Regions from separate parts of the Micromonospora sp. NPDC005237 genome, predicted to be linked through region 1. Evidence: riboswitches for the same ligand, from Rfam matches in the RefSeq annotation. Region 1 holds a riboswitch; the other holds the start of a gene.
The links. A riboswitch is a leader RNA that binds a small molecule or an ion and turns the genes downstream of it on or off. The one in region 1 is predicted to bind thiamine pyrophosphate.

Region 1 (9,121 bases):
GGCTGCTCGTCGTACGCCTCGCGGATGCGGTTCAGGAAGCGGGCGCGGATGATGCAGCCGCCCCGCCAGATGGTCGCCGTGCCGCCGAGGTCGATGTCCCAGTCGTATTCCTGGCTGCCGGCCCGGATGTGGTCGAAGCCCTGCGCGTACGCGACGATCTTGGAAGCGAGCAGCGCCCGGCGCACGTCCTCCACGAACGCGTCCCGGTCGGCGACCTGCCACTTCTCACCGGCGTCCGGGAACGCCCGCCGGGCCGCCTCGCGCTGGTCGACGTGCCCGGACAGCGAGCGGGCGAACGTCGCCTCGGCGATCCCGGTGATCGGGATGCCCAGGTCGAGGGCGCTCTGCACCGTCCACCGGCCGGTGCCCTTCTGCTCGGCCCGGTCCTGCACGACGTCGACGAACGCGCGGCCGGTCGCCGCGTCGGTGTGCGCGAGCACGTCGGCGGTGATCTCGATGAGGAAGGACTCCAGCTCGCCGTTGTTCCAGTCGCGGAAGATCTCCGCGATCTCCGCCGGCTTCGCGCCCAGGCCGGACCGGAGCAGGTCGTACGCCTCGGCGATGAGCTGCATGTCGGCGTACTCGATGCCGTTGTGCACCATCTTGACGAAGTGCCCGGCGCCGTCCGGCCCGACGTGCATGCAGCACGGCACGCCGTCCACGTGGGCGGCGATCTTCTCGAACATCGGCCCGAGCTTGGCGTACGACTCGGCGGAACCGCCCGGCATGATGCTCGGCCCGAGCAGCGCGCCCTCCTCACCACCGGAGACGCCGGTGCCGCTGAAGTGCAGCCCCTGCGCGCGCAGCGACTCCTCCCGGCGACGGGTGTCGGCGAAGTGGGCGTTGCCGCAGTCGACGATGATGTCGCCCTCCTCCAGCAGCGGCACCAGCTCGTCGATCACGGCGTCGGTGGGCGCACCGGCCTTGACCATCACGATCACCGCGCGGGGCCGTTCCAGCGACGCCACGAAGTCGGCCATCGACTCACCGGGCACGAAGGAGCCCTCGTCACCGTGCTCGGCGACGAGGCTGCGGGTGCGCTCCGGCGACCGGTTGTGCACCGCCACGGTAAAGCCGTTGCGGGCCAGGTTGCGGGCCAGGTTTCGGCCCATCACCGCCAGCCCGGTCACGCCGATCTGCGCCGTCGCCTGCTCAGCCATTCGTGCCGCCACCTCTCGCCGTCGAACTATCCTGCTGCGACCGTATCGCGGCGCGCGGCATCGTGGGCGGGTCGTCCCACGGCGGGTCACCGCCTGGTCGCGGCCCGTTCGCCCGGCGCGTCCACACCTCGACCGGCAGCCACGCTCACCCCTGGGCCAGTCGATCCTCCACACGCGCCACCTTCGCGGTGAGCGCATCGGTGACCCCGGGCCGAACGTCGGCCTTCAGGACGACGCTCACCCGGGGCGCCTGCGCGGCCACCACGTCGACCGCCCGCTTCACCACCGCCATCACCTCGTCCCACTCGCCCTCGACGGTGGTGAACATGGCATCGGTCCGGTTGGGCAACCCGGACTCGCGGACCACCCGTACCGCCTCGGCAACCAGGTCACCCACGGAGTCGCCGGCACCGAGCGGAGTGATCGAGAACGCGATCAGCATGCGCCGATCGTGCCAGGAAATCGGGTGCGCGTCTCATCGGGCGGTGGTTAGGGTTCGGGCATGCGTAACTGACGCCCCACTTCCCGAGCCGGCCCGCCGCCCCGCGATCGCGGTCCGTGCGCTCCCGGGCGTCGCGCGTCTCCGTCCACCGTTCGGCGGTGTTGACCCAGCCCGATCCCCGGTGAGCAGTCCCTTCCCATTCGACCGTCGCGTTGCCACGGTCACCAGCCGATCCGACCGACCGCGGGAGCGCGGGACCGCCGGGAAGGTCGGCACCGAAGGAGGCCCGGATGCCCGCCAGGCGCAATCCGAAGAAGACCCGTACGCCCGCGCCGACGCCGCTGGGCACCGACCCGGCGGCCGGCCACGGCCCGCTCCCACCCACCCGCCCCGACCTCCCGGTCGAACCGATCGAGCCGGCGCTGCCAGCCGTGCTGACCGAGCCGGCGGCGCCGGTGGAGCCCGCGTTGCCTGCGGCGCTGGTCGAGCCGGCGCTGGCCGTCGACGTGCCGGCGGCGGTCGACGCGCCGACGGTGGACGATCTGCCGAAGACCGCCGGGCGACCGACGGCACCGACGGCCGGGCCACCGCAGGCCGGCGGTAACCGCTCGGGCGGTGGCCGCAGCCAACGGGCCGGCCAGCCCCGCCGGTACGCCTTCCGCCGGAGCTGACCGACCCGACCCGTCGGGGCGGTGGCACCAATGTCGGTGATGTGGTGGCCTGCGCAGTGCAGGAGACCACCGCATCACCGAGGTGGTGCGGATCGTCTCGACTGGCTGAGCGGCCCGCTCAGCCGATCAGCGGGCGGAAGGTGCCGAGGAGCACGCTTGTGGTCAGGGCTGCTCCGGCCAGCGCGGCCGCCCCGGCGATCAGCAGCGCGTCGGCGAGGCCGAAGCGCTGGCGTCGGGCGACGGTACGGGGTGTGTCGCCGTCGAAGCCGCGCGCGTCCATGGCGACGGCCAGCCGGGTGCCCCGGCGGATCGCCCCGACCAGCAGCGCGAACGCCGTGGACGCGAACAGCCGCAGCTTCGCCACCGGGTTGCGTCCGGCGTCGACGCCGCGTGCCCGCCGGGCCATGCTGATCATCTGCCATTCCTGACCGAGCAGCGGCACCAGCCGGAACGCGGCCAGCGACCCGACGGCGAACCGCGCCGGCGCCTTCGCGTTCTGGATCAGCGCGTCCGCCAGGTCGGTCGGGTCGGTGGTGGCGAAGACGATCACGCCGGGCAGGGCCACCGCGAAGACCCGCAGCACCAGGCCGAGAGCGGTGCGCAGCACGCCGGTGCTCACCAGCACCGGCCCGGCGTCCAGCAGGATCCGGCCGGACTGGTCGGCGGCGAAGAGCACCAGGGTGACCAGGATGCCGGCGGCGCTGAGCAGCAGGGGCAGGGCCCGCCGGGCCAGCATCCGGTAGCGGACGCCGAACAGCGGCAGGACGGCCAGTTCGACCGCGATGGCGATCGCCGGCGCCACCGGGTCGAGCGTCGCCAGCAGGGTGAACGAGAAGACCAGCGCGGCGGCCACCTTCGCCACCGGGTTGCGCCGGGCCAGCGGGGCGCCGGGCGCGGCGATCGGCTCGATGCTGATCACCGGGCGCCGTCCGGTGCCCGCTGGAGGGTGACCGTGCGATCGGCGAGCGCGGCGACGAAGTCGAGGTCGTGGGTGACCGTGACCACGCCGTGCCCGGCGTCCCGCAGGTCGGCGAAGAGGTCGACCAGCTCCCGCCAGGTCCGCCGGTCCTGCCCGAAGGTCGGTTCGTCGCAGATCAGCAGGCGGGGCGCCGTGGCCAGGGCCGTCGCCACGCTCAGTCGCCGCGCCTCCCCACCGGAGAGGGTGTACGGGTTGGCGGCCGCGAGTCGGGTCAGCCGCAGCCGGTCCAGCAGCCCCGCGGCGGTCTCCCGGACGGCAGCCTCGGGTTGACCCGTCCGGCGTGGCCCGAGCGCCAGCTCGTCGAAGACGGTGCCGGTGACGAACTGGTGCTCCGGGTCCTGGAAGACCGACCCGATCCGTCGGGCCAGCGCGGGCGCTCGCCAGCGGTGCGGGGGAGCGCGGTGGTCGGCGCCGGCCAACTCGGCCGAGGCGGTGACGCGGCCGGCGCCCGGTTTGAGCAGGCCGCCGAGCAGCAGCGCCAGGGTGGACTTGCCGGCGCCGTTGGGTCCGCGTACGGCGAGTGCCTCTCCGGCGCGTACCGCCAGGTCGGTGGGGCCCAGCCGGGGCGGCAGGCCGAGCCGGTCGGCGGTGAGCAGCAGGTCGCCAGGGGCGGCGGTGGCCGTGCGGGGTGCGATGGGGTGACCGGGCACCCAGACGCCCTCGGCGGCGAGGGCAGCGCCGTGCGCGGCGAAGACCGCCTCGGGCGTCCCGTCCGCGCGGACCCCGCCGCCAGGCTCCAGGACGACCACCCGGTCGACCAGTGGCAGCGCCTCGGCGACCCGGTGTTCGACCAGGATCAGTGTGGTGTCGGCGTCCAGCGCGCCCGCCACCGCGCCCCGGACCAGGTCGGCCCCGTCCGGGTCGAGGTTGGCGGTCGGCTCGTCGAGCAGCAGCAGGCCGGGCCGCAGGGCAAGCGCGCCGGCCAGGGCCAGGCGTTGCTGCTCGCCGCCGGAGAGCGCGGCAGTGCTGCGGTCGCGGGGGTACGGGAAGCCGACCCGCCGCAGCGCTTCGTCGACCCGGGGCCAGATCTCGTCCGTCGGCACGCCCCGGTTCTCCAGCCCGAACGCGACGTCGTCGCCGCTGCGCGCCATCACCAGCTGGGTCTGCGGGTCCTGGAAGACGATGCCGACCCGTTCCCGCGCCTTGCGGGGGTCGAGCCCGTCGATCTCGACGGTGCCCTCCTGCTCACCGGAATCCTCGGGCAGCAGCCCGGCCAGCGCGGTGAGCAGGGTGCTCTTACCGGCCCCGGAGGGCCCGAGCAGCAGCACCCGTTCTCCGGCCTCGACCCGCAGATCCACCCCGCGCACGGCCCAGGCCCGCCGCCCGGCATGCCGCCACCCGAACCCCCGCAGCAGTACCCCGCCCACCCAACACCCCCTCCCGGCCGTCTCCCGGCCGTCTCCCGGCCGTCCTCCCGCCGTCTTCCCGCCGTCTCCCCGCCGGTGATCAAGAGGTTTGCGTCAGAATTCCGGCTTCCGTTGACGCAAACCTCTTGATCACCGGGACAGTTGCGCCCTCAGATGAGGGCGCGGTTTCGGCCTACCGGGAAGCGGTCCAGCGCGCCGGTGTTGGCCAGGGCGCGGGTGAGCAGCCAGCCGCCCACGCCAGCGATGATCGTGGCGCTGACGATGGTGAGCAGGGCGTACGGGATGCGGTAGTCGCCCAGCGCGTAGTCGACGTTCCAGACGAAGAAGTCGAACAGCGCCGCGCTGAGACCGGTCAGCGCGCCGGCCAGCACGGCGGTCGGCAGCCGGTACGACCGGTACCGGAAAGCGGCGAACGCCAGCTCGGCCCCGATGCCCTGCACGATGCCCTGGGGGATCACCGTGCCGGCCCACTGGCTGCCCAGCAGCGCGGAGACGACCGCGGCCACCGTTTCGCAGTAGAGCGCGGCGCCGGGCTTGCGGATGACCAGGCCGCCGACGACGGCCGGCAGCAGCCAGACGCCGTAGATCAGCGTCTGCGCGGGCGGGAAGAAGGCGAACGCGCCCTCGGTGGCGCTCCAGACCAGGCCCCAGGCCCAGAAGATGACGCCGAAGGCGACCGCGATCACCGAGGCGACCACGATGTCGATGGTGCGCCAACGGCTGGTGGTGTTGTCCATGCTGTGCTCCCAGTTCAGTGGAACGAACCAGGAGAAGACGCACGCCGCGCGCCCGGTGGCACCGGACTCACGGCGCGGCTGGAGGTCGACCGAACTCCCTGCGCTGGCATTACCCAGATCAGGTTCGAGGGTCTGCGGGCGTGCCCGCACTCTCAGCGCTGTGCGCTCCCCTGTCGGATGTGAAGTTGTCTCGGTGACGCTAGCACCGACCAGGGGTAACGGCCCAGCAGGGCATTCGGCCGCCCGCGCATCAGGGCCGGCGCTCGGCCGGCTGGGTAGGCTGCCGATCATGCAGGTCGACGCGCGAGGTCTCACGTTCGAGATAGGCACCGGCGGCCCGGCCGACGGCATTCCCGTCCTCCTGCTGCACGGCTTCCCGCAGCACAGCGGCGAGTGGGACGACGTCGTGCCGGCACTGCACGCCGCCGGGCTGCGCACGTACGCGCTGGACCAGCGGGGCTACTCGCCGGGTGCCCGGCCGGAGGCGGTGGTCGCGTACCGGATTCCGGAACTGGTCGCCGACGTGGTGGCGGTGCTCGACGCGCTCGATGTGGACGCCGTCCACCTGGTCGGCCACGACTGGGGCGCGATCGTGGCCTGGGCGGTGGCCGCCGCGCACCCCGAGCGGGTCCGTACGTTGACCGCGGTGTCCGTGCCGCATCCGGCGGCCATGGCGCACGCTCTCGCCACCGACGGCCAGCAGAAGGCGCGCTCGTCGTACATCGCGCTGTTCCGCAAGCCGGGCAAGGCCGAGAAGGTGCTGCTGGCGTGGCACGCGACGGCGCTGCGCAAGATGCTCGGCGGGGTGGGTGACGCCTCCCGGGTGGACCGCTACGCCGACCCGATGCGCGAGCCGGGTGCGCTCACCGCCGCCCTGAACTGGTACCGGGCCATGTCCCGTGCCGACCTGGCCGGCGTCGGCCCGGTCGCGGTACCCACCACCTACGTCTGGAGCGACCGGGACGTCGCCATCGGGCGGACCGCCGCCGAGGCGTGCGAGGCCAATGTCACCGGTGACTACCGCTTCGTACCGCTGCCCGGGGTGAGCCACTGGATTCCGGACGCCGCACCCGCCGCGCTGGCCGAGGCGGTCCTGGCCCGGATCGCCGGGACGGCCTGAGCCGTGCCGTGCCGAGACGCGCCGGGCAGACCAGCGTCGGGCCGTCGGGCGTCGGGCCGTCGGGCGCCGGGTGGGCCGGCGCCGGGCGGAGGAGCGCCGTGACGGCACCTGCCGGCGGGCCGGACACCCGTCGCTCGCTCGCCGCGCAGCTGCGCCTGCTGGGTGTACGCCCCGGCTCGACGCGGGCGACTTCGGCGCGTTGGGTCGGGACCTGGAGGCCACCGGGGCGGTGCGCTGCGGCCCGCTGGGCGCGGGGACGGGGAGGTTGGTACGCCAGCGGGCGGCGGTCGACTTCGCGGTGCAGTGGATGGCCCGCAACCGGACGACGGAGGACGCATGAGTGTGAGCGCCGAGGACTACCTGGCCGTGGTGACCGAGACGATCGGCCGGGTGGCCGCCAGCCAGCGGGATGCGGTCGGGCGGGCCGCCGATCTGATCGCCGAAGCGGTACGCGCCGACGGGGTGGTGCACGCCTTCGGCACCGGGCACTCGGAGGCCCTCGCCATGGAGATCGCCGGTCGGGCGGGTGGTCTGGTGCCCACCAACCGGATCGCGCTGCGTGACCTGGTGCTGCTCGGCGGCGAACCGGCCGATCGTCTCGGGCCGCTGCTGGAGCGGGACCCGGCGGTGGCGCACCGGCTCTGGGAGCTGGCCCCCGTACGCCCTGCCGACGTCTTCGTGCTCGCGTCGAACTCCGGGGTCAACGGCGCGATGGTCGAGTTCGCCACGCTGGTCAAGGAGCATGGTCACCCGCTGGTGGCGATCACCTCGGCGCAGCACTCCGGCCGGATGACGTCCCGCCACCCGTCCGGGCGCAAGCTGGCCGACCTCGCCGACGTGGTGCTCGACAACGGCGCACCGTACGGCGACGCGACCCTGCCGCTGCCCGGCGGTGGCGCGGTCGGCGCGGTCTCCTCGATCACGGCGGCGCTGCTGGCGCAGCAGATCACCGTGGAGGTCGTCGCCCGGTTGCTGGCAGCGGGGGAGCGGCCCCCGGTCTACCTGTCGGCGAACATCCCGGACGGCGACGCGCACAACACGGCCCTGGAGGCCAGATACGCCGGCCGGATCCGCCGCGGCTCCTGACCCCCGGCGGCGCGGGCGATGGCGCGACCCGGGCGGTCGGCATGGCGCGGGCGGGCGACGGCACGGCGGGTGGCGCGGGCGGCTCGGCTTGGGGCGGGCGGGCGACGGCACGGCGACCGGGCGATGACCGGCGGGCGACGGGGAGATGGCCGGAACGTGTCGTGAGCCTGTTTCGCGCTCGGCCGTGTGGGGCATTGGCGTTGCTGCCGGCGGCTGGGACCGCCGGCAGTACCGTCTGACCGGAGGTAGCGCGTGTCCAAGGAGACCGAGAAGCAGCGTTGGCAGCGCAACTTCGCCGACCTGTTGCAGGAGCTGCGGGTCGCCCAGACCGGCGTGCAGATCCTCTTCGCCTTCCTGCTCACCCTGCCGTTCAGCAACGGGTTCACCCGGACCAGCGAGTTCCAGCGGGACGTCTACATCGTCGCGCTGCTCGCCGCGGCCGCCGCCACCGCGATGATCATCTCGCCGGTGGCGTTCCACCGGGCGCTGTTCCGTCAGGGGCGCAAGCCGGAGCTGGTGCGGTTCGCGCACCGGATGGCCACCGGCGGCCTCGCCTTCATGCTGATCGCGATGGTCAGCGCGGTCCTGCTGATCACCGACTTCGTGCTGGACCGGCCGATCGCGTTCCTGCTCAGCGCGCTGGCCGGGCTCTGGTTCCTCCTGTTCTGGGTGATCCTGCCGTTCGCCCGCCGCAACTGGGGGGACGACGACATCGACGACGACGATGACGACCCGGACACGCTCAGCGGCCGCTGACCCCGCCGGAGCAGCGAGCAGACGATCCGCACGCAGCGCTACCCCTGGGTAACAACCGGGGGTAGCGTGACGGTAGTCGCGCACGTCGACGCAGCCGCAACCGAGGTTCGAGGGGGCAGCCGTGACCACGACGCAGAATGGCCGACCGGCACCGGACGGCCCCGACTCCGAAGCCGGCAGCGTCACACCGGGCAGCACCGGGCCGTTGCCGGCGGAGGCGGGGCAGGTCTCCGAGAAGGAGGCCCGGCAGGTCGCCGAGGCCGCCCGGGAGTCCACCTGGGATCGGCCCAGCTTCGGCAAGGAGCTGTTCCTCGGGCGGTTCCGGCTCGACCTGATCGATCCCTGGCCCCGCTCCGACCCGGACGACGTGGCCCGCGCCGAGGAGTTCCTTGGTCGGTTCCGCGCCTTCCTCACCTCCGAGGTGGACGGCGCTGCCATCGAACGGGACGCCTCCATTCCGGACGCCGTGTTCCACGGGCTGGCCGACCTCGGCGCGTTCGGCATGAAGATCGACCGCAAGTACGGCGGCCTCGGGCTGAGCAACCTGCACTACTGCCGGGCGCTGATGCTGGCCGGCTCGGTCAGCCCGGCGATCGGCGCGCTGCTCTCGGCCCACCAGTCGATCGGGGTGCCGCAGCCGCTGAAGATGTTCGGCACCGCCGAGCAGAAGCAGCGCTTCCTGCCCCGGCTCGCCGCGGGCGAGGTCTCCGCGTTCCTGCTCACCGAGCCGGACGTGGGCTCCGACCCGGCCCGGCTCGCCACCACCGCCGAGCCGACCGAGGACGGCACCGGCTACCGACTCA
Region 2 (9,121 bases), on a different contig from region 1:
CGGTCGTTTCACTGGCGCCGGAGCGCCGGTCGGTCAGTCGTTCGGCGTCCAGGTGCGGCGGCGGCCGAACAGCATGGCCGCCCCCATCGCCGCGGCGACCAGCACGAGGCCGGCCGCCGCGAACGGCCACCAGCCGGCGCCCGCCCCGCGGTCGCCGGTCCCGTCCGCGGTCACCGCGACCGGTCTGGGGGCCGGAGGTGACTGCGCCGCCCGGGCCTGCACCGTGGCGGTGGCCTTGCCCTGCAGCGGAGCGGGGGAGTTCACCGTCACCTTCCACGTGCCGGTGGAGAGCACCGGGCCGCTGCTGTAGAAGCCCTGTCCCTCGGGCTGTGGCTCCAGTTGCACCGGCCCGACCCGCTGCCCGTCCGGGCCGGTGGCGGTGAGCACCAACCGCACCAGCTGGTCCAGCCGGCGGCCATCGGTGTAGGTGGCCTGGATGGTGACCCCCTCGGCGCCGTCGCCGGCCACCGTCAGCTTGAGTTTGTCGGCTTGGGCGGCCGCCGGGACCGCGGCGAACAGGGTCAGGGCCAGTCCGGCGAACACGGCGGCGACCACCTTGCGGATACCCGTCACGGACATCTCCTCACTACGGATGAGGGAGGCCCCTCCCCGACACCGTGGCGTCGGGGAGGGGCCTCGTCGGATCAGAGCTGGCGGCCCGGAGCGAGCCGGGTGACGTCGCCACTCAGTCGCCCGGCACCCTTGACGGGTTTGCCGTCGTTCGCCTTGACCCCGGCGTTGCTGGCCGGCGTTCCGCCGAGCCGCACCGTCATGGCGTCGGCGTCGCGGATCAGCACGTCCCGGATCTCCGCCTCGGTCACCAGCTTGGTGTCCGCGGCGAGCTTCCGGAATGCGGTCAGTTCCTTGAGCGCCTTGTTGTCGTTGCCCGCCGCCTCGGCCTTACGAACGGCGTCGAGCTTGTTCGTCAGATCCTTGTGGGCCTTGGCCGAGAGCCGCCCCGTCGCCTTGAACCGGTCCAGCAGGAACTGCATGTCCCGGAACGAGGTGGTGACGAAGAACCGGACCGCCGAGGTCGTCGTGTTGCCGGCCTTGTCGGTCGCGGTGACGGTCAGCTCGTGCAGGCCGAGCGGCAGCTCGTACATGGCCTGCAGGGTGCCGCTGGCGTACGCCTTGCCGTCCAGTTGGCCGACCACGGTCGCGATGCCCGAGGTCGGGTCGACGGCCTGCCAGGACACCCGAACGTCCTGGCTGTCCCCGTAGAGCTGGCCGTCGGCGATACCGGAGACCAGCAGCGTCGGCTTGGTGCCGTCGATCTTCAGGATCGCCGACTTGAGCGTCTCGGCGTTGCCCGCCTTGTCGGTGGAGCGGTACAGCAGCTCGTGCTGCCCGTCACCGGTCACCTCGACCGGCTTCGAGTACGGCGTCCACGCGCCGCCATCCAGCGACCACTCGACCGTCTTGACTCCGGAACCGGCGTCGGTCGAGGTCAGCACCACCGGGATCGTCCCGTTGTGCCAGCCGGCGTCGTTCGCCGGAGCGAACGTCGCCGTGGTGACCGGCGCGGTGGCGTCGATCTTGACCGAGACGGTCTTCGTCGACTCCACGTTGCCCGCCTGGTCCGTCGAGCGGAATCGCAGCTCGTGCGCCCCGTCGCCGCTGACCGTCACCGGAGCGGTGTAGTCGGTCCAGGTGGTGGCCCCGTCCAGCTGGTACGCCGTACCGGCCAGTCCGCTGCCGCCGGCCTCGTCGGCGGCGGTCAGGGTGACCGTCACCGGCCCGGTGTACCACCCGTCGGTGGGGGTGCCGGACACCGCCGCGGTGGTGACCGGCGCCTTCTCGTCGGCCACCTTCGTGCTCAACCGGAAGTAGTCGAACGAGGCCGTCTTCGACGCCGTCTGGTTGGCGCCGAGGGTGAACAGACCGACCTTCGGGGTGGCCCCGACCGCGCTGTTGGTCAGCGCCTCCAGCGTGGTCCAGGTCGTCCCGTCGGCCGAGTACGACGCCGTGAAGGTGTTGCCGCTGCGGGCCAGCCGCAGGTGCCACACCGCCGAGGTGAGGCTTGTGGCCTCCGGCTGCGGGTTCTGGACGACGCCGCCGATCTCGCTGCGGAACTCGATCCGCCGCGTCACCGTCTGGCCGGCCTGGTTGTCCGCGATGAAGTCGAACTTCAGGTAGTTGTCGTCGTCCGCCTGCACGAGCAGACCGGCCTGCTGGTACTGCTCGTTCAGCAGGCTGCCGTCGACAGTCGTCTCCAGGGTCCAGTCGCCCGAGGGCGCGGTCTGGAGGATGAAGTTCTTCGGCCCGGTGTTGCTGGTGCCGTAGATGTCACCGTTCGGCACGTCGATCCGCAACGCGCCACCGGTGACCCGGTAACCGTTCGGGTCCTCCCGCAGGATCGCGTCCCACCGGCACTTGTCCAGCGTGTCGCCGGTGAACTCGTCCGACGGGTCGATCGGGCCGGCCGGGGCGTCCGGCGTGACCTGGAACGAGTCGAAGGCCGCGTCGACCACGGGTGCCTCGGTGCCTCCGTTGAGCGCGAAGACCCCGATCCGCGGGTTGGTGATGCCGGCGAGCGCGGCCGACCGGCCGGCCGGGGTGAAGGTCTGCCCGTCGCCCGAGAAGGCCGCGGTCAGGTTCGTCCCGTCGCTGGTGATCCGCAGGTACACGGTGTCACCCGCCGGTGCGGCGGCGTTGTCGGCAGCGTCGTTGCGCGGCGTTCCGGCCGTCTCCCGGATGAACTCCACCCGCCGGCTGCCGTTGTAGAGCAGGTCCAGCTTGGCGTAGTTGTCGTCGTCGCCGTAGACCAGCAGGCCAGCCTGCTGGTAGTTGGCCGTCACCGGCAGGGTGACCTTGGTGGTCATCTCCCAGGCGCCGCTCGGAGCCGCCTGGAGCACCAGGTTGGTGGCGTCGTTGCGCGCGCCGTAGAGGTCACCGACCCCGGTCGGCAGCCGCAGCGCGCCGCCACTGACCGAGTAGAGCTGGTTCTCCCGGACCACGCTGGTCCACCGGCCCTTGTCGAGGCTGGTGCCGTTGAAGTCGTCCGAACGCGCCCCGAAGCAGGACGTGTCCGGCGCGTTCACCCGCACCGGCACCGTGGCGTACGACTTGGCGCCCTTGCTGTCGGTCACCGTGAGGGTGGCCGTGAAGGCTCCCACGCTTGTGTACGTGTGGCTGGCGTCCAGGGTGGACGCCGTACCGCCGTCACCGAAGTCCCAGGCGTACGTCAGCGGGGTGTCGCCCTCGGCGTCGGTGGCCGTGCCGTCGAAGGAGACGGTGACCGGCACGGTGCCGGTGGCCGGGGTCGCGGTGGCGGTGACCACCGGCGGCCCGTTCTCGGTGACGCCGCGGCCGACGAAGTCCATCCAGTTGACGTTGAACAGGGAACCCGTTCCGCCGTTCGGATCGCGGGCCACGAAGTACAGCGAGCCGCTCGCGGCACCGGTGACCGGCGCGCTCACGTCCGTGTACGTCTGCCACGCGCCGGTCGCCGGAACGGTGGCCGTGGCCACGACCGGTCCGTCGACGGCGCCCGCGTGGACCTCGATCCGACCGCCGGCGGCGGCCGAGGCGGCCCGGAACCGGATCTCGGTGATGTTCGTCAGGTTCGCCGGGACGATCGACCACCAGTCGCCGTCCTCGATGAACCCGATGTTCTGGCCGCCACCTGCGGTGTCGGCCCCGGTCTCCCGCTGCACGCCGGCGTCTCCGCCGCCGGTGCCGCCCGGCACCCGTCCGGTGGCCGTGAAGTACTCGGCCTGCTTCTGCTTGGGCTGCAGGATCTCGATGTCCCGGCCGGTGAGCGCGCCGGACCCGCCGGCCCCGCCCTTGTCGGTGTAGGTGGCCTCGAAGACCGCGAACACGTTCGCCTCGGCGCCGTGCCCGGAGGCGAGCGACGTCTGGACGGTGCCGGTGCAGCCGGTGTGCTGCTCCAGCGGGTGGGCGTGCTCGTCGTGACCGAGCAGCACCTGCAGGTTCACCCGGGCGCAGTCGATCTGCCCGTCCTCGGGGTCGGTCACCTTGACCGTGTAGCGGACCTGGTCACCCCAGTTGAAGAAGCCACCGTCCGGCGGGAACTCGATGCTCACCGTCGGTGCGGTGTTGCCCACGGTGACCGGCACGTTGGCCACCGCGGTACGGCCCTTCGGGTTGGTCACGGTGAGCTGGGCGGTGTAGTTGCCCGCCGTCGCGTACGTGTGCGTCGGGTTGGCCTCGGTGGAGGTCTGCCCGTCGCCGAAGGTCCAGGCGTAGGTGAGCGCGCCGCCGTCCGGGTCCCGGGAGCCGGCGCTGGAGAAGGCGACCGTCAACGGCGCCGGCCCCGAGGTCGGGTTGGCGGACGCCGCGGCGATCGGTGCGCGGTCGCCGGCGGTGTAGTCGATCCGGTAGATGCCGGAGTCGTCGTTGTTGCCGCCGAAGCCCGTGCCCCACTCGATCAGGTAGAGCGCGCCGTCCGGGCCGAACTCGAAGTCCATCGGCCGGATCATGCGCATACCGGTGAGCAGCTGGTTGATGTCCACCAACGACTTGCCGTCGGCGGTCATCTGCATCGTGTACATCTTGTTCTGGTTCCACTCGCCGAGCAGCGCCTTGCCGTCGTAGTAGGCCGGCCACTTGCGGGTGGAGTTGAGGTTGGCGTCGTACCGGTAGGCCGGACCGCCCATCGGGGCGCCACCGCCACCGATCTCCGGGTACCGCGCGTCACCGGCGTAGCCGTAGTCGACGGTGGCCGGGACGACCGGCGGGAGGTTGGTCAGGCCGGTGTTGTTGGGCGAGTTGTTCACCGGCGCGGCGCAGTCGAACTTCGGACCGCTCGGGCCGGACGGGAACGTGTAGTCGTTGTACGCCTCGTTCGTCCCGGTGCAGTACGGCCAGCCGTAGTTGCCGGGGGTCACGACGTTCCACTCGACCAGACCGCGGGGGCCCCGGTTCGGGTTGTCCGCGTTGGCGTCCGGCCCGTAGTCCCCGACGTACAGCGTGTCGGTCTTCGGGTCGGTGCCGATCCGGAACGGGTTGCGGAAGCCCATCGCGTAGATCTCGGGACGGGTCTTCTCGGTGCCCGGCGCGAAGAGGTTGCCGGTCGGAACGGTGTACGTCCCGTCGTCCTCCGGGTGGATCCGGATCACCTTGCCGCGCAGGTCGTTCGTGTTGGCGGAGGTGCGCTGCGAGTCGTAGTCCTGACGGCCCGGCCGCTCGTCGAGCGGCGAGTACGCGTTCGACTCGAACGGGTTGGTGTTGTCACCGGTGGCCAGGTAGAGGTTGCCGGCGCTGTCGAAGGTCATGCTGCCGCCGGCGTGGCAGCAGGTGTTGCGCTGGGTGTCGACCCGCAGCACCTGCTTCTCGCTCGCCGGGTCGATGGTGTCGCCGGTCACCGTGAACCGGGACAGCAGGTTGCGGGTGACGCCGTCGTTCGGGGCGTAGTAGAGATACACCCACTTGTTGGTGGCGAAGTCCGGGTCGAGCCGGATGCCGATGAGGCCGTCCTCGTTGCCGGTGAAGACGTCCAGGTCGACGGCGGTGACGGTGCTGCCGGTGTCGGGCTTGATGATCTGCACCCGGCCGTCGCGCTCGATGTAGAAGACCCGCCCGTCGGGGGCGATGTCCAGCTCCATCGGGTTGCTTGTGTTGCTGTCCAGCGTGACCTTCTCGAAGCTGGACGTCTTCGAGGCGCCGCAGTCGGCGTCGACCACGCCGGCCGCCGTCTGGATGCCGCCGAGCAGGTGCTTGAGGAACTCGGGCTCGGCGTACGACTCCCGGGTGTGCCCGCCGCCGGTGTACCAGGAGCGGCCACCGTCGAAGTCCTGGCACCACGCGGTCGGGTGGTCGGCGCCCATCGCGCCGGCGCCCGGGGTGTAGCTCTTCTCGTCCAGGCTGGCCAGCACGTGCACGTCCGGCCGGGGGTTGGTCTGGAAGTTGTACCACTCGTCGAACCGGGACCAGTGGTCCGGCAGTTCGGCGGTGGACGGGTGGGCGTGGTCCTCCACCTTGACGGTGGCCTGCTGGTTCTGCGGGTGGTTGGCGAAGTACGCGCCGACCAGGTCGCCGTACCAGGCCCAGCTGTACTCGGTGTCCGAGGCGGCGTGGACGCCGGCGTAACCGCCGCCGGCCCGCACGTAGCGCTCGAAGGCCGCCTGCTGGTCGGCGTCGAGGACGTCACCGGTGGTGGAGAGCCAGATCACGGCCTTGTACTTGGCGAGGTTGGCGTCGTTGAACGCGGCACCGTCCTCAGTGGTGTCCACTGTGAACCCGTTCGCCGCGCCGAGCTGCTGGATGGCGGCGATGCCGGTGGGGATGGAGTCGTGCCGAAAGCCGGCGGTCTTGGAGAAGACCAGGACGGAGTAGGGGTCGGCCGCTGCGGCCTTCGGTGCCTTCGGCACCACCTGGGTGACCGGAGCCGCGGCCTGCGCGTCTCGCGGGGGGACCTGCGCCGCGGCCGGAGCCGCCTGCGCCGGCGACCCGAGCAGGGTCGTCGAGGCGAGCGCTAGGGAGAGCAGGGTAGCGGTGAGTGGTAAACGGGTACGACGAGAACGGGACACGCCGCCTCCAATGTCGCGGTGGACAGGAATCGCGGGGGCCGGCTGCCGAAGACCGTCCCGGATGGAGCCGGCGGGGAGGCCGTGCCAGGGCGTCCCCACCGGCATTTTGTCGAATCGCTGAACAAATTAATTCTGGTGTATCCATGTCGGGCAAGATGCCGGCCGGTAACGGTTCTGCAACGGCGTGCGACATTCCGAACAGGACCGGAGAAAGTACCCCATCGATGGGACCCTGTCCGGCCGGCGGCCGCTCCCTTGGCAGACCGGCGGAACTGTCGTACGGTGACACGCAAGTAACCCACGGGAGCCCGGTGTACCGGGCTGAGAGGGGGGCTGACAGCCCCCGACCGTCGAACCTGATCCGGGTAATGCCGGCGCAGGGAGGAGTGTTGCCGTGCCGTCCCTTGGACGACTGCATCTGATCACCGACACCCGACCCGGGCGTGACCCACTCACCGTGGTCCGGGCCGCCCTCGCGGCGGCCCGCGCCGACCTCGTCGTGCAGGTCCGGGTGGAGGACTCCGCGACCGATCGCGAGGCGTACGACCTGGCCGGCCGGGTGCTGGCGCTCTGCGCGCCGTACGGAGCGACCTGCCTGGTCAACGACCGGCTGCACGTGGCGCTCGCGGTGGGCGCCGCCGGTGGGCACGTCGGGGCCGACGACCTGCCGGTCGCCGCCGCCCGGCACGTGCTCGGCCCGACCGGCGTGCTCGGCGCCACCGCACGCGCGCCGGAGACGGCGGTCGAGGCGGTCACCGCCGGGGCCAGCTACCTGGGCGTCGGCCCGTGCCACGCCACCAGCACCAAGAACGGCCTGCCGGATCCCATCGGGCCTGCGGGCGTCCGCGCCGTCGCCGACGCCGTCGACGTGCCGGTCATCGCGATCGGCGGGGTGACCGCCGACCGGGTGCCGGCGCTGCGGGCCGCCGGGGCGTACGGGGTGGCGGTGGTCGGTGCGCTCTCCGGCGCCGCCGACCCCGCGCGGGCGACCGCCGACCTGCTGCGGGCGCTGGCGTGACGCGCACCGATGTGGCGGTGGTCGGCGCGGGCCCGATCGGACTGGCCATCGCGTGGCGCTGTGCCATCCGGGGGTTGCGCGTCGAGGTGCACGACCCGGCTCCCGGGTCGGGGGCATCGGCCGTCGCCGCCGGCATGCTCTCCCCGGTCGCCGAGGCGTACTTCGGCGAGCGGCGGCTGACCGAGCTGCTGGTGGCGTCCGCCGCCCGCTGGCCCGGGTTCGCCGCCGAGCTGACCGAGGCGAGCGGCACCGAGATCGGCTACCGGACCGAGGGCACCCTGATGGTCGGGCTGACCGGCGACGACCTCGCCGAGGCACGCCGGCTCTGGGCGTACCAACAGGGGTTGGGTCTGCCGGTGACGCCGCTGCGCCCGAGCGAGCTGCGCGACCGCGAACCGGCGCTCGCCCCTCGGGTGCGCGGCGGCGCGCTCGCGCCCACCGACCACCAGGTCGATCCCCGGCTGCTGGTGCCGGCGCTGCGCACGGCCGCGCGGCGGGCCGGCGCGGTGCTCGTGCCGCAGCCGGTCCGGCGGCTGTCCGACGTGGACGCGGGGGTCACCGTGGTCGCCGCCGGCTGCGGGGCCGCCGCGCTCACCGGCATGCCCGTGCGGCCGGTGAAGGGCCAGATCCTCCGGCTGCGCGCGCCCGGCGGCGTCGCGCCGGGCTTCCGGCACGTGATCCGGGGGTACGCCGACGGCGAGCACGTCTACCTGGTGCCCCGGGCCGACGGCGAGGTGGTCCTCGGCGCGACGGTCGAGGAGCGCGCGGACGCCAGCGTCACCGCCGGCGCGGTGCTGCGGCTGCTGCGCGCCGGTGTCGACCTGTTGCCCGAGCTGACCGAGTACGACCTGGTCGAGGCGGTCGCCGGCCTGCGGCCCGCAACGCCGGACAACGCGCCGATCCTCGGGCCGCTGCCCGGCCGGCCGGACGTCCTGGCCGCCACCGGGCACCACCGGCACGGCATCGTGCTCACCCCGATCACCGCCGAGAAGATCGCCGACCTGGTGACCACCGGCGTGCCCGACCCGCTGCTCGCGCCCTTCGGCGCGGACCGGTTCGCCGTCGCGTCGTCGACCGGGACCGGCGACGCGGCACGGCTCGGCGCGGGCGACGTGAGCGGACGCCGGTTCGCCGTCGCCTCTCCGGCCGGCGACGCGGCACGGCCCGGAGCGGGCGACGTGAGCGGACCTGGACGGACGACCGAGGAGGACCTGTGGAGTTGACGGTGAACGGGGCCGGGCGCAGCGTCCCCGGCGGCGCGTCGGTGGCCGATCTGGTCCGCGACGTCGCCCCGCACCAGCGTGGCGTCGCGGTCGCGGTCAACGGCGAGGTGGTGCCCCGGGCCGGCTGGCCGGGCACGGTGCTGCGCGACGGTGACCGCGTCGAGGTGCTGACCGCCGCGCAGGGCGGGTGAGCGGCGTGTCCTTCGAACTGGGTGGGGTCACGTTCTGCTCGCGGTTGATCCTCGGCACCGGCGGCGCCGCGAACCTGCACGTGCTGGAACAGGCGATCCGGGCGTCCGGTACGGAGCTGGTCACGCTGGCGCTGCGCCGGGTGGGCACCGCCCCGGGCACCGCCGGAGGGCTGCTGGACCTGCTGGACCGGTGCGGCG

Region 2: another riboswitch for thiamine pyrophosphate. It lies ahead of thiE (thiamine phosphate synthase); the one in region 1 lies ahead of ABZT87_RS11960 (ECF transporter S component).

Annotation. Positions count from the first base shown of each region.
Region 1 covers NZ_JBEXHJ010000003.1:667,941-677,061, reverse strand. The annotation lists gene gndA (NADP-dependent phosphogluconate dehydrogenase) at 1-1,160, opposite strand, end outside; gene ABZT87_RS11980 (MTH1187 family thiamine-binding protein) at 1,306-1,602, opposite strand; gene ABZT87_RS11975 (hypothetical protein) at 1,893-2,273, shown strand; gene ABZT87_RS11970 (energy-coupling factor transporter transmembrane component T) at 2,392-3,192, opposite strand; gene ABZT87_RS11965 (ABC transporter ATP-binding protein) at 3,189-4,619, opposite strand; gene ABZT87_RS11960 (ECF transporter S component) at 4,769-5,356, opposite strand; TPP riboswitch at 5,434-5,538, opposite strand; gene ABZT87_RS11955 (alpha/beta fold hydrolase) at 5,646-6,476, shown strand; gene ABZT87_RS11950 (AAC(3) family N-acetyltransferase) at 6,547-6,816, shown strand; gene ABZT87_RS11945 (SIS domain-containing protein) at 6,813-7,562, shown strand; gene ABZT87_RS11940 (DUF6328 family protein) at 7,815-8,318, shown strand; gene ABZT87_RS11935 (acyl-CoA dehydrogenase family protein) at 8,440-9,121, shown strand, end outside.
Region 2 covers NZ_JBEXHJ010000011.1:41,137-50,257, forward strand. The annotation lists gene ABZT87_RS27320 (hypothetical protein) at 34-573, opposite strand; gene ABZT87_RS27325 (ThuA domain-containing protein) at 645-6,491, opposite strand; TPP riboswitch at 6,782-6,891, shown strand; gene thiE (thiamine phosphate synthase) at 6,886-7,509, shown strand; gene thiO (glycine oxidase ThiO) at 7,506-8,732, shown strand; gene thiS (sulfur carrier protein ThiS) at 8,723-8,923, shown strand; gene ABZT87_RS27345 (thiazole synthase) at 8,920-9,121, shown strand, end outside.